Regions from separate parts of the Streptomyces sp. NPDC043853 genome, predicted to be linked through region 3. Evidence: riboswitches for the same ligand, from Rfam matches in the RefSeq annotation. Region 3 holds a riboswitch; each other region holds the start of a gene.
The links. Region 3 has a riboswitch for cyclic di-AMP ahead of AC067U_RS04850 (M23 family metallopeptidase). Riboswitches for the same ligand answer to the same signal wherever they lie in the genome.

Region 1 (4,758 bases), on a different contig from region 3:
AGCGGGTGCTGGCGGCCGAGGGCCCGCAGGCCTTCGGGGCCTGCGCCGACCAGGCCGGGCTGGACAAGAACACCCCGGCCGCCCAGGTGAACCCGGGGCAGACGCAGATCGAGCGGCAGTCCGAGGCCAGGGAGCGGGCGGAGAAGTCCCGCGCGGAGAACCAGCAGGAAAACTCCACGCCGGTCGGCACCCCGGGCGGGGTGTTCATGCCGGGCATGCCGGCCATGCCGACGCCGGTGCCCCCGGCCGCCGAGCCCACGGCCCCGGTGGCCCCCGTCGCCCCGGAGGCCCCGGTGGCGCCCGAGGGGCAGCCGGCCCCGACCGCTCCGACCACGCCGCCGTTCACGGGCAACCCGACGGCCCCGCCGATCACGCCGGTCACGCCGACGACTCCGGGCACTCCGGGCACTCCGGGCACTCCAGGAACTCCCGGCAATCCGAATACTCCTGGCACACCCGGCACCCCCGGCAATCCGAACAACCCCGGTACCCCGGGCAATCCGAACACCCCGGCCGCGCCGACCACCCCCGGTGCGCCGACCACCCCGGCGAGCCCGTCCGCCCCCGGCACCCCGTCCGCCACCCCCGGCAGCCCGGGTGCCGTGACCGGAACGCCCATTTCCAGCACGACCCCGGACCCGTCGGCATCCCCGTCCGCCGATCCGTCAGCTTCCGCCGCGCAGCCGGGCGGAACCGCGCAGACCGACCCGGCGGCGGGCACCGGACGCCACCGCGGGGCCCCCGCGGTCGAAGCTCCCGCCCCTTCCGGCACTCCGGCCCCGCAGTCCGGGCCCACCTACACCGTCCAGGCCGGCGACAGTCTGACGAGCATCGCGGACGCCAAGGGCGTGAAGGGCGGCGCAAAGGCCCTCTACCAGGCCAATGAGCAGGTCATCGGGACCGATGCGAACCTCATCAAGCCGGGTCAGAAACTGGATGTAACCCCGGAATAGGGCCAGTTCGGACGACCGGAAAGCGATCAATGTCCCTTTCGTGCAAGTGAGACATGCGTCTCTTCCCGTCAACTGGCGTGTCCTACCTGTGACCTTCGGCGAACCGGCCCCTCACCTGCGCAAACACCCCTCCGGGGAGCGCAAGTAGGGGCCGTTTCGGGTACAAGACCCCGATTGAACATCCGGGCGGGACCTGTCTACCTTCTGAATCGCTCGCCACCGCGGGCCCCTTCGACCGCATCGCCGAGTCCTGCCGGCGGGCGGAGGGAACAGTCGTCGCGCAAGCGCCGAAGGCAGGAGCGGGGGAACCACAGGTTTTCCGCCGGAACGCGACCGTTCTGACCGACGGTCACCGACCGGCTAGGGGTAAAGCCACGCGCTAGGACGCGAGGCCGGGCAACTCACTCGCCCGAACCCGACAGCTCACCTCGCAGGCGTCGGTGAGGAGAAGTTCCATGCTGCTTTCCGGCAAGGGCAAGCACCGTCGCGCCAGCAAGGCCACCCGCATCGTCACGCTCGCCGGTGTCACCGGTGCCGCGATCGCCGCCCCGCTGATGGCCGCGGGCACCGCGAACGCCGCCACCGCCTCGCAGTGGGACGCCGTCGCCAAGTGCGAGTCCGGCGGCAACTGGTCGATCAACACCGGCAACGGGTACTACGGCGGCCTGCAGTTCTCCGCCTCCACCTGGGCGGGCTACGGCGGCAAGAACTACGCCCCGCAGGCCAACCAGGCCACCAAGGCGCAGCAGATAGCCGTCGCCGAGAAGGTGCTCAAGAGCCAGGGCAAGGGCGCCTGGCCGCACTGCGGCAAGGGCCTGACCAACTCCGCGTACAACGGCGGCGGCGGCACCGGCACCTCGAACGGCTCCTCCTCCAAGGCCAAGCCCGAGACCAAGAAGGCCGCGCCGAAGAAGGAGACGAAGCGCACCGAGACCTTCACCACCCGGTCCGAGCGCTCGAACACCCCGGCCCCGACCAAGCCCGCCGCCAAGCCGGCCACCCCGGCCCCGGCCACCCCGAAGACCGGCAACGGCTCCTACGAGGTCAAGTCCGGCGACACCCTCGGCGCGATCGCCGACGCCCACCACGTCCAGGGCGGCTGGCAGAAGCTGCACGAGCTGAACAAGGACATCGTCCCGGACGCCGATCTGATCTTCCCGGGTCAGAAGCTGAACCTTTCCTGACACCTGCTCGAACCCTTCCCGCCGCTTCCCGGCGGCAGGACACCCGCCCGGCGCGTCCCCGACGCGTCGGGCGGTGGTGTGTACGGCCGGGAGGCCCCGGACCGGGATGTATGTCCGGGTAGACGGGTATTCGGGCTCTTTTTCGTCCCAGGACCCGGGCGGTCGACCGGCCGACCGCCCGGCTCCGGTTAGGCTCTAGTCCGGCAGGGGTCGTGCCACGGCCCCCAGATGCCGCCGCACACCTAGCGTCACATCCCAGAAGGAGATGCTCGTGCCGTCCATCGACGTCGTCGTAGCCCGGGAAATCCTGGACTCCCGAGGCAACCCCACGGTCGAGGTCGAGGTTGGCCTCGACGACGGCAGCACCGGCCGTGCTGCAGTCCCCTCGGGTGCCTCCACCGGTGCCTTCGAGGCCATTGAGCTCCGCGACGGGGACCCCAACCGCTACCAGGGCAAGGGTGTCGAGAAGGCCGTTCTCGCGGTCATCGAGCAGATCGGCCCCGAGCTCGTCGGCTACGACGCCACCGAGCAGCGCCTGATCGACCAGGCCATGTTCGACCTGGACGCCACCGACAACAAGGGCTCCCTCGGCGCCAACGCCATCCTGGGCGTCTCCCTGGCCGTGGCCCACGCCGCGTCCGAGGCCTCCGACCTGCCGCTGTTCCGCTACCTGGGCGGCCCGAACGCGCACCTGCTGCCCGTTCCGATGATGAACATCCTCAACGGCGGGTCGCACGCCGACTCCAACGTGGACATCCAGGAGTTCATGATCGCGCCGATCGGCGCCGAGTCCTTCTCCGAGGCGCTGCGCTGGGGCACCGAGGTCTACCACACCCTCAAGTCCGTGCTGAAGGGCAAGGGTCTGTCGACCGGCCTCGGCGACGAGGGCGGCTTCGCCCCGAACCTCGGCTCCAACCGCGAGGCCCTGGACCTCATCCTCGAGGCCATCAAGCAGGCCGGCTACGCCCCGGGCAAGGACATCGCGCTCGCGCTCGACGTCGCCGCGTCCGAGTTCTACAAGGACGGCAAGTACAACTTCGAGGGCCAGGCCCGCTCGGCCGCCGAGATGACCGAGTACTACGAGGAGCTCGTCTCCGCGTACCCGCTGGTCTCCATCGAGGACCCGCTGTTCGAGGACGACTGGGCGGGCTGGAAGGTCATCACCGAGAAGCTCGGCGCCAAGGTCCAGCTCGTCGGTGACGACCTGTTCGTCACCAACCCGGAGCGCCTGGCCCGCGGCATCGAGGAGGGCACCGCCAACGCCCTGCTCGTGAAGGTGAACCAGATCGGTTCCCTGACCGAGACCCTGGACGCCGTCGAGCTCGCCCAGCGCAACGGCTTCAAGTGCATGATGTCGCACCGCTCCGGCGAGACCGAGGACGTCACCATCGCCGACCTCGCCGTCGCCACCAACTGCGGCCAGATCAAGACCGGCGCCCCGGCCCGCTCCGAGCGCGTCGCCAAGTACAACCAGCTGCTGCGCATCGAGGAGATCCTCGACGACGCCGCGGTGTACGCGGGCCGCTCCGCGTTCCCGCGCTTCAAGGGCTGATCGGTCCCTGAGCCTCCGTACGTCCCCGCCCGCGGTCCCGTACCGTGTGCGGGGACGTACTGCGTAATAAGGGGAGGCGCGACATGGCCGGGAACCGGGACCGGTTCTCCACCGCGACCAGGCTCAAGCAGCTCGGCGAGCGCACCGCAGCCCACGTCTACCGCTCCCAGTCGCGCCGTCAGGTCCGGCGCAGCCGGCTCACCGGCCGCGCCGCCCTCCTGGTCCTCGTCCTCTGTACGCTGGTCGTCGCCCTCGCGTACCCGATGCGCCAGTACGTCTCCCAGCGCTCGGAGATCACCGAGCAGCAGCGGGCCGCCGACGAGGCGCGCCAGCGCCTCGAAGAGCTCCGCGACGAGAAGGCCCGCTGGCAGGACCCGGCCTATGTGAAGCAGCAGGCGCGCAAGCACCTGCACTTCGTCCAGCCGGGGGAGGTCGGCTACACGATGGCCGACCCGGACGCCGAGGCCGAGGAGCGGCGCCGCACCGAACACGGCGCGGCCGACCGCCCCTGGTACTCGAACGTCTGGGACGGCGTGGACAAGGCCGACCGTCCCGACACCGACTGAATCAACCGCGAACGAAGAGATTCCTCCAGGCATGCAGACGCCCCCGCCCCAGACCGACCGGACCGAGCCGACCGCCGCCGACATCGAGGCGTTCCAGCAGCAGCTCGGCCGACCGCCGCGCGGGCTCCGCGCCATCGCGCACCGCTGCCCCTGCGGTCAGCCGGACGTGGTCGAGACGGCACCCCGGCTTCCCGACGGCACCCCGTTCCCCACGCTCTACTACCTGACCTGCCCGCGCGCCGCCTCCGCGATCGGCACGCTGGAGGCCAATGGCGTGATGAAGGAGATGCAGGCCCGGCTCGCCGAGGACCCGGAGCTGGCCGCCGCCTACCGGGCCGCGCACGAGGACTACATCCAGCGCCGGGACGCCATCGAGGTGCTCCAGGGGTTCCCGAGCGCCGGCGGCATGCCGGACCGGGTCAAGTGCCTGCACGTGCTGGTCGGCCACTCGCTGGCGGCGGGCCCGGGCGTGAACCCGTTCGGCGACGAGGCCCTGGCCATGC
Region 2 (4,758 bases), 720 kb from region 3:
GTTCGGGGTGATGGGCCTGGGCCGGCACCACCCCGTGGTCCGCCGCGCCCTGCACGACGTCCTGGACGCCCAGCTCGCCGACCTCACCCGGTTCGACTGCCAGCCGCTGCCGGGCCTGCTCGCCGAGAAACTGTTGTCGTACAGCCCGCACCTGGACCGGGTGTTCTTCGGGAACAGCGGGACGGAGGCGGTGGAGACCGCGCTGAAATTCGCCCGGTACGCCACCGGCCGCCCCCGGGTGCTCTACTGCGACCACGCCTTCCACGGGCTGACCACCGGCTCGCTCTCGGTCAACGGCGAAGGCGGCTTCCGGGACGGCTTCGCCCCGCTGCTGCCCGATACGAAGATCGCCCTGGGCGACCTGGCCGCGCTGGAGCGGGAGCTGCGCAAGGGCGACGTGGCGGCCTTCGTGGTGGAGCCGGTCCAGGGCAAAGGGGTGCACGCCGCCCCGCCCGGATTCCTGCCGGCCGCGCAGGAGCTGCTGCACCGGCACAAGGCCCTGCTCATTGCGGACGAGGTGCAGACCGGGCTCGGCCGCACCGGGGATTTCTATGCGTACCAGCACGAAAAGGGCGTGGAGCCGGACCTGGTGTGCGTGGCCAAGGCGCTTTCCGGGGGATACGTCCCGGTTGGGGCCACCCTCGGCCGGGAGTGGATCTTCCGGAAGGTCTACTCGTCCATGGACCGGGTGCTCGTGCACTCGGCCAGCTTCGGGTCCAACGCGCAGGCGATGGCGGCGGGCCTGGCGGTGCTCTCGGTCATGGAGGACGAGGGGATCGTGGCCCGCGCCCGGACGACGGGGGACCTGCTGCGGGGGCGCCTCGCGGCCATGGTGGACGAGTACGAGCTGCTGTACGAGGTCCGCGGGCGCGGCCTGATGGTCGGCATCGAGTTCGGACGTCCCTCCTCGCTCGGGCTGCGCAGCCGCTGGGCCATGCTGCAGGCCGCACGGAAGGGGCTGTTCGCCCAGATGGTGGTGGTTCCGCTGCTGCGGAAGCACCGGATCCTCACCCAGGTCTCCGGGGACCACCTGGAGGTCATCAAGCTCATTCCGCCGCTGATCGTGGACGAGCGGGACGTGGACCGCTTCGTGACGGCGTTCCGGGAGGTCATGGACGAGGCCCACGAGGGCGGCGGGCTGATGTGGGAGTTCGGCCGGACGCTGGTGAAGCAGGCCGTCGCCGACCGGTGACGACCTGCTCCGCCCGCGGGCGAGGGCGCGCCCGGGCCTGCCGGTGCGTCAGACCAGGAGCCGGGCGCGCAGGCTGCCGAGGGTCTCGGGCGTGAGTCCGAGGCCCTCCGCCAGGTAGCCGTCCACGCCGCCCCAGGTCTCGTCGATGGTGTCGAACGCGGCCGTGAGGTACTCGGCGCGGGCGTCGAACAGCGGCGCGAGGAGCTCCATCACCTCGGGCGAGCGGGCCTCGGGCGCGTCGCCGTTGCGGCGGATGCGGTAGCGGCGGTGGGGGGCGTTGGACTCCAGGTAGTCCGCCAGGATCGCCTCGCGTCCGACGCCCAGCGCGAGCAAGGTGACCGCGATGGAGACCCCGGCCCGGTCCTTGCCGGCGGCGCAGTGCATCAGGGCCGGCACGCCGTCCGCGGCGAGGGAGTGCACCACCCGGCTGTGCTCGGCGGTCCGGGTCAGGACCGTCTGCCGGTACGAGCGGGTCATGCGCGCCGCGGCCCGGCCCTCGCCGAGCAGCGCCCGCAGCTGCTCCAGGTCGCCGTCGCGGACCATCTTCCAGAACTCCTTGCCGTCCGCCGGGTCGGAGAGCGGAATATTGACATTCCGGACACCCGGCAGCTCGACGTCGGGACCCTCCAGCGCATGGTCCGCGGCGTTGCGGAAGTCGAAGATCGTGTGCAGTCCGAGCGATGCGAGAAACTCTGTATCGGTTTCGGTGGCATGTGCGAGATGTCCGCTTCGGAATAGAACTCCCGATCTGACCCTCCGTCCGTCCGGGGTCGACAAGCCGCCCACATCACGGAAGTTGCGCACTCCGGACAGTTCGGGCTCAGTGGACGAAGTGCCGGGTATCTGCTGGGTCACACGAACTCCTCCGCGTCGGTGGTGCCTCGTGAGCAGGATCATACGGTGACGTTGAGTGCCTGCTCGCGGAACTCGAATTCCCTGCCCCGTACGGGTGTTACGGAACCCGAAAGATCCCGAATGGACGCAGGGTGACCGCAATTCCATTGATCCATCACTTCGATGATTCCTTCACGGGAATTCGCGGCTTGTTCCATACGCCCGAACTGGATTACGGTCAGCCCCGATCCGGGTGGACCGCCGAATCCTGCCGCTACCCGGGAAACCGCAACCCGACCAATCACGTGTACGGCAGGAGCGGGGGAACCAGGTAAGCCGCCGTTTTTGGATCTTTGTCTCCGGACGGCTCGGGGTGAAGCCGTCTCCGACGGCCGGACATCTCCAGTCCGAACCCGACAGCTCACCTCGCAGGCAACGGAGAGGAATGCGCCATGCCCGGAAAGGGTAAGCACCGCCGCCCCAAGTCCAGCCCGATATCCCGCGGTTTCGTCGCGGCCGGCACCGGTGGCGCGGCCCTCGCGCTCCCGCTGCTCGGAGCCGCCTCCGGTGCCGCGAACGCGGTCGAGCTCCCCGCCGTGCGCGCCGCCGCCCTCCCCGCCGCCCTCCCCGCCGCCGCGCTTCCCGCGCAGGCTCCGGCCGCCGCCGTCCAGGCGGTGCCCGCCTCGCTGCGGCAGGCCCCCTCCGTCTACACCGTGGCGCCGGGCGACTGCCTGTCGCAGATCGCCCAGGATCGGGACATCCCGGGCGGATGGCCCAGCCTCTACGCCGACAACCGCGAGGCCGTCGGCTCCGATCCGAACCTGATCCACCCCGGTCTGCGGCTCACCCTGGACGGTGCGGACGCTGCGGGCGCCGGCCAGGCGGAGGCCCCGGCGGAGCAGCCGGCGGCCCCCGAGGCCGAGGCGCCCGAGCAGGAGGCCCCGGCCGTGCGGGAGGAGGCTCCGCAGGAGGAGGCCCCGCAGGCCGCCGCCCCGCAGACCTCCGTCCCCAAGTCCGCCGCCCCCAAGTCCGCCGCCCCGCAGCGGACCACGGCCGGCACCGCCTCCCGCAGCGAGCGCGAGGCGGCCCCGGCGAGCGCCGCCGGCTTCGTGGCCCCGGTCATCGCCGGCATCAACACCCCCTACAAGGCCAGCGGCAGCATGTGGGCCAGCGGTACCCACACCGGTGTCGACTTCGGTGCCACCTTCGGCACCAGCGTCAAGGCGGTCGGCGCGGGAACCGTGGTCTCGGCCGGCTGGGCCGGCTCGTACGGCAACGAGGTGATCATCCGGCACGCCGACGGTCACTACTCGCAGTACGGCCACATGTCGCAGCTGTCGGTCTCGGTCGGCCAGACCGTGACCGCCGGCCAGCAGGTCGGCCTGGTCGGTTCCACGGGCAACTCCACCGGCCCGCACCTGCACTTCGAGATCCGCACCACCTCGAGCTACGGCTCGGACATCGACCCGCTGGCCTACCTCCGGTCGAAGGGCGTCAGCGTCTGACCGGAGCGAATCCGGACATCTGAATAAAACCCAGTCAACCGAGGGCAAGCAGGTGCGATCGGGTGCAACCGAGGTGACTGGGGCAACTGACGGACCGTCCGTCCGTCAGGGGGCCGGGGCCGGGATTCCGAGGGGGATTCCCGGCCCCGGCCGCGCCCTTGGGCGAGCCTCCGGTCACGTGTCCGGTCGCGCGACCGGACGTATTCCACTGCACCGGGTGGTAAAGATCACTCCCCGTCAACCCTTGGCTACGGTCGCGTAGGTCACAGGTGTCGGGGAAAGATAAGGCAGTGTGGCAGGCGACGACTCGACGAACTCGACATTCCAGACCATTGGCTCGTACGCGGCGCTCGGCGACAGCTTCACCGAGGGTGTGGGGGACCCGGGACCGGGTGACACCTTCGTAGGCTGGGCCGACCGGTTCGCCGTACTTCTGGCCGACCGACGCGAAGAGCACGACTTCCGCTACGCCAACCTCGCCGTACGGGGGCGGCTGCTGGACCAGATCGTGGCCGAGCAGGTACCGCGGGCCAAGGAGCTCGCGCCCGACCTGGTCAGCTTCTGCGCCGGCGGCAACGACATCATCCGGCCGGGCAGCGACCCGGACGACGTGGCCGAACGGTTCGAGGCGGCCGTGGCCGACCTCACCTCCTCCGTCGGCCTGGTCATGATCACCACCGGTTTCGACACCCGCGGGGTGCCCGTGCTCCGGCACCTGAGGGGCAAGGTGGCGACGTACACCGCGCACGTCCGCGCCATCGCCGACCGGTACGGCTGCCCGGTGCTCGACCTCTGGTCGCTGAAGTCCGTACAGGACCGCCGCGCCTGGGACGACGACCGGCTCCACCTGTCCCCCGAGGGCCACACCCGGGTCGCGCTGCGCGCCGCCCAGGTGCTCGGCCTGGAGGTGCCGGCCGACCCCGACCAGCCGTGGCCGCCGCTCGCCCCGCGCGGCTCGGCGGAGGTCACCCGCGACAACATCCAGTGGGCGCGCGAGCACCTCGTGCCCTGGATCGGGCGGCGGCTGCGCGGGGAGTCCTCCGGGGACCATGTGGAGCCCAAGCGGCCCGACCTTCTGCCCCTGTGAACCCAGGGACGGGAGCTGTCGGCGGAATCCTCCGGGGTGGGTGTGCGTTGGGAAGGGCAGAGTACGTACGGAGAGAACGTACGGCCTCCCCGCTCCCACCCTGCTCACTGTCCCAGGAGGCGCCTTGACCGGCTCCCGTC
Region 3 (4,758 bases):
GACGCGGCCTCCCTGGAGGACGCCCGCGCGTTCTTCCGCACGTACTACGCGCCGAACAACGCGGTGCTCTCGGTCGTCGGCGACATCGACCCCGAGCAGACCCTCGCCTGGATCGAGAAGTACTTCGGCAGCATCCCGGCGCACGACGGCAAGCAGCCGCCGCGCGACGGCACGCTGCCCGAGACCATCGGCGGGCAGCTGCGCCAGGAGCTCGTCGAGGAGGTGCCCGCCCGGGCCCTGATGGCCGCCTACCGGCTGCCCCACGACGGCACCCGCGAGTGCGACGCCGCCGACGTGGCGCTGACCATCCTCGGTGGCGGCGAGTCCTCCCGGCTCCACAACCGCCTGGTGCGCCGGGACCAGACGGCCGTCGCGGCCGGCTTCGGCATGCTGCGGCTGGCCGGCGCGCCCTCGCTGGGCTGGCTGGACGTGAAGATCTCCGGCGGGGTGGAGACCCCCGTCATCGAGGCCGCCGTGGACGAGGAGCTCGCCCGGTTCGCCGCCGAGGGCCCCACGGCCGAGGAGATGGAGCGCGCCCAGGCCCAGCTGGAGCGCGAATGGCTGGACCGGCTGGGCACGGTGGCCGGCCGAGCCGACGAACTCTGCCGGTTCGCGGTGCTGTTCGGGGACCCGCAGCTGGCGCTGACCGCCGTCCAGCGGGTGCTCGACATCACCGCCGAGGAGGTGCAGGCCGTGGCCGCGGCCCGGCTGCGCCCCGACAACCGGGCGGTGCTGGCCTACGAGCCGCTGACGGCCGAGGACGAGGACGAGGACGACGCCGGGGACGCGGAGGCCGGTGCCGCCGGCGCCGCCGATTCCGGGAACGACGAGAACGAGGGGGCGGAGCAGTGAGCGACACCGCAGCCGTCACGATGACCTTCCACCCGCAGCCGCAGGCCGGCGCGCCCAAGCCGTGGGCGTTCCCCGCCCCCGAGCGAGCCACCCTGCCCAACGGCCTGACCGTGCTCCGCTGCCACCGCCCCGGCCAGCAGGTGGTGGCCGTCGAGATCTTCCTCGACGCCCCGCTGGACGCCGAGCCCGAGGAACTGGACGGGGTGGCCGCGATCATGGCCCGCGCACTGTCCGAGGGCACCGACAAGCACTCCGCCGAGGAGTTCGCGGCCGCGCTGGAGCGCTGCGGCGCCACCCTGGACGCGCACGCCGACCACCCCGGCGTCCGGGTCTCCCTGGAGGTGCCCGCCTCCCGCCTGCCCAAGGCGCTGGCCCTGCTCGCCGAGGCGCTGCGAGCCCCCGCCTTCGCCGACGGCGAGGTGGACCGGCTGGTCCGCAACCGGCTCGACGAGATCCCGCACGAGCTCGCCAACCCGCAGCGCCGGGCCGCCAAGCAGTTCTACAAGGAGCTGTTCCCGGCCGGCTCGCGGATGTCCCGGCCGCGCCAGGGCACCGAGGAGACCGTCGCCCGGATCGACTCCGCCGCCGTGCGCGCCTTCTACGAGGCCCACGTACGCCCCGCCACCGCCACCGCGGTCGTCGTCGGCGACTACACCGGCATCGACCTGGACGCGGTGCTGGCGGACACCCTGGGCGGCTGGACCGGCGGTACCGCCGCGCCCCGCCCGGTGCCCCCGGTGACCGCCGACGACACCGGCCGCGTGATCATCGTGGACCGGCCCGGCGCGGTGCAGACGCAGCTGCTGATCGGCCGGATCGGGCCGGACCGGCACGACCGCGTGTGGGCGGCCCAGGTGCTGGGCACGTACTGCCTGGGCGGCACCCTGACCTCCCGGTTGGACAAGGTGCTGCGCGAGGAGAAGGGCTACACCTACGGGGTGCGCGCCTTCGGGCAGGTGCTGCGGTCCACCCGGGAGGGCACCGGAGCGGCCATGCTGGCCATCAGCGGCTCCGTGGACACCCCGAACACCGGTCCGGCGCTGCAGGACCTCTGGACGGTGCTGCGGACGCTCGCCGAGGGCGGCCTGACCGATGCCGAACGGGACGTGGCGGTGCAGAACCTGGTGGGCGTGGCCCCGCTGAAGTTCGAGACCGCGGCCTCCGTCGCCGGCACCCTCGCCGACCAGGTCGAGCAGCAGCTCCCGGACGACTTCCAGGCGGAGTTGTACGCGCGGCTGGCCGAAACCGGCACCGTGGAGGCGACGTCGGCCGTGGTCAGCGCCTTCCCGGTGGACCGCCTGGTGACGGTGCTCGTCGGTGACGCGGCGCAGATCGCCGAGCCGGTGCGGGCGTTGGGCATCGGCGAGGTGACCGTGGTCGCCAACTGACCGTGATCACCCGCTGATTGCGGTCGCCGACCGACCGTGCCGGCGACGGCCGGCCGGGTCAGGCCGCCGTCAACTGGGTTTCGGGGCAAGGGGTCCTGGCGCGTTGTCCGCCAGGGCCCCTTTGCGCTTGAATGTCCGGGTTGCGGGTGGGGTTGCCTGTATGTCGTGTGGCGTACGCAACAAAAACCCGTGTCCATTTGGTGATCGAGTGATGATCCGCCTAGCGTCGGTCTCGCTGTCCGTCAGCTGCAACAGCCGCACCCGCGGCACCGGACAGCGATCGCCGAGTCCCCGTCAGGCGCGAGCCTGGGGAGCCGGGGACCCACATCAGTCCCTGGGGTGAATCGGACCGCCTCCGCGCGAGGGGTCCGTAGGAGACCTTCCTGCTCCGAACCCGTCAGCTAACCCGGTAGGCGAGAAGGAAGGAAAGGATCACCCTTTTCATGGGCACTCGTGGCGCCGGCAAGCACCGTGGTTCCAGCCGCCTGACGAAGAAGACCGCCGGCATAGCCGGGATCGCCGCCCTCGCCACCACCGGCGTCATCGGCGCCTTCGCGGCCCCGGCCTTCGCCGCCGACAACGACCACGCGCCGCAGGACGCGGGCCTGAACACGATCAGCGTCGGTGACGACGCGGCCGGCGAGATCGAGGCCCAGGCTGACGCCCAGCAGGCCGCCGCCGAGGCCGCCGCCCTCAAGGCCCAGGCCGAGGCCGAGGCCAAGCAGCGGGCCGCCGAGGCCAAGCGCATGGCCGAGGTCCGTGCGAAGGCGGAGCGCGAGGCCAAGGAGCGCGCCGAGCGCGAGGCCGAGCGGAAGCGGCTGAACACCTTCGTCTCCCCGCTCTCCGACTCCTACGTCTCCACCCAGTACAAGGCGGGCGGCGGCATGTGGTCCTCCGGCAGCCACACCGGCATCGACTTCCACGCGGCCTCCGGCACCGTGGTCCGCGCCGTGGGCATGGGCACCGTCGTCGAGGCGGGCTGGGGCGGCGCCTACGGCAACAACGTGGTCATCAAGCACGCGGACGGCACCTACACCCAGTACGGCCACATGTCCTCGCTGAACGTGCGCGTCGGCCAGCAGGTCACCCCGGGCCAGCAGATCGGCCTGTCCGGCTCCACCGGCAACTCCAGCGGCCCGCACCTGCACTTCGAGGCCCGCACCGGCGCCGACTACGGCTCGGACATCAACCCGATCACGTACCTGCGCCAGCACGGCGTCACCGTCTGACCGGACGAGTCACCGTCTGACCGGACGAGTCACCGTCTGACCGGACGCGTGACCGTCCGACCGGACGCACCGCCCGAAGATTCCAGAAGAAGGCCCCGGCTCACCGAGCCGGGGCCTTCTTCTGTTTTTCCCCTCCGCGCTCGGAAAATTCGGCGCTCTGCCATACAGTTCTTGGACCGGTATCCGATCGGTGCCGGTATCCGTGACGGAATCGGCGGCTCGTAATCAGGCGGAGGTCCGGTCTTGCGTATTCCTGCGCATGCGGTGTGTACGGCAATTCGCGACGATATTGTCGCCGGCGTCTTCGAACCGGGCAGCAGACTCACCGAGGAACTGCTGGCCCGCCGGTACGGGGTCTCCCGGGTCCCGGTCCGCGAGGCGCTGCGCACCCTGGAGTCCGAGGGTTTCGTGATCACCCGGCGGCACGCGGGCGCGTGCGTGGCCGAGCCGACCGTGCAGGAGGCGGCGGACCTGCTGGAACTGCGGATGCTGCTGGAGCCGCTGGCGGCGGCGCGGGCGGCCCGGCGCCGTACGGACGCCCACCTGAAGGTGCTGCGGGGGCTGGTCCGGCTGGGCCAGGAGCGGGCCCGGCAGGGGCAGGGCGAGGACCTGCGGGCGCTGGGCGGCTGGTTCCACGAGACGCTGGCCCAGGCGTCGGCCAGCCCCGGCCTGATCGCGCTGCTGGCGCAGCTGCGGCACAAGGTCGCCTGGATGTTCGCCGTCCAGGCGCCGGTCCGTCCCGTGGAGTCCTGGGCGGAGCACGGTGCGATCGTGGACGCGGTGGCGCGGGGCGACGCGGAGCGGGCCCGTGCCCTGATGGCGGCGCACGCGGAGCGGACGGAGGAGGCGCACCGGCCGCGCCGGCACGGGGCGCGGGCGCGTGCGGTGCGGTGAGGAGTCGGCAACGTGACGTCAACACGGCGGGCGGCGAAATGTAACACCGGCCGTATACAAAGAATGGGCTGCCGGGTGCGCGGCCACTTTGAGTATTTCCGGGCGGTGGCCGGTCCGCGTATTTTCCGGTGCCCCGGAATTCGAGAGAAGCCGGGTATTCTCGCGCCGCCCGTCCCCGCTTTCTCGATTTCACGTCCGCCCGCTCGTTCGAGGCGTACGTGAAATGTGCCGGCGGCGTCGCGTCCGGGGGAATTCACCACATGCCGGAGCCGCGGCTCCCGACCAAGTGGAGCCGCGGCCCTGGGGTGTGCGGGGACCGGAGGGTCAGACCGTCTCGGGGAGTTCCTCCAGGCCTTCGGCCACCAGCTTGGCCAGGCGGTCCAGCGCGACCTCGG

Region 1: it holds a riboswitch for cyclic di-AMP, as region 3 does, so the genes downstream of both, AC067U_RS12725 (transglycosylase family protein) here and AC067U_RS04850 (M23 family metallopeptidase) in region 3, are expected to answer to the same signal.
Region 2: it holds a riboswitch for cyclic di-AMP, as region 3 does, so the genes downstream of both, AC067U_RS01765 (M23 family metallopeptidase) here and AC067U_RS04850 (M23 family metallopeptidase) in region 3, are expected to answer to the same signal.

What each region holds. Positions count from the first base shown of each region.
Region 1 covers NZ_JBWKDJ010000004.1:102,383-107,140, reverse strand. The annotation lists gene AC067U_RS12730 (transglycosylase family protein) at 1-953, shown strand, start outside; cyclic di-AMP (ydaO/yuaA leader) riboswitch at 1,229-1,405, shown strand; gene AC067U_RS12725 (transglycosylase family protein) at 1,409-2,137, shown strand; gene eno (phosphopyruvate hydratase) at 2,403-3,689, shown strand; gene AC067U_RS12715 (FtsB family cell division protein) at 3,773-4,255, shown strand; gene AC067U_RS12710 (DUF501 domain-containing protein) at 4,287-4,758, shown strand, end outside.
Region 2 covers NZ_JBWKDJ010000001.1:421,891-426,648, reverse strand. The annotation lists gene AC067U_RS01775 (aspartate aminotransferase family protein) at 1-1,192, shown strand, start outside; gene AC067U_RS01770 (tyrosine-protein phosphatase) at 1,241-2,047, opposite strand; cyclic di-AMP (ydaO/yuaA leader) riboswitch at 2,311-2,474, shown strand; gene AC067U_RS01765 (M23 family metallopeptidase) at 2,479-3,531, shown strand; gene AC067U_RS01760 (SGNH/GDSL hydrolase family protein) at 3,824-4,618, shown strand.
Region 3 covers NZ_JBWKDJ010000001.1:1,137,235-1,141,992, reverse strand. The annotation lists gene AC067U_RS04860 (M16 family metallopeptidase) at 1-852, shown strand, start outside; gene AC067U_RS04855 (M16 family metallopeptidase) at 873-2,240, shown strand; cyclic di-AMP (ydaO/yuaA leader) riboswitch at 2,512-2,670, shown strand; gene AC067U_RS04850 (M23 family metallopeptidase) at 2,684-3,469, shown strand; gene AC067U_RS04845 (GntR family transcriptional regulator) at 3,713-4,363, shown strand; gene AC067U_RS04840 (HPr family phosphocarrier protein) at 4,688-4,758, opposite strand, start outside.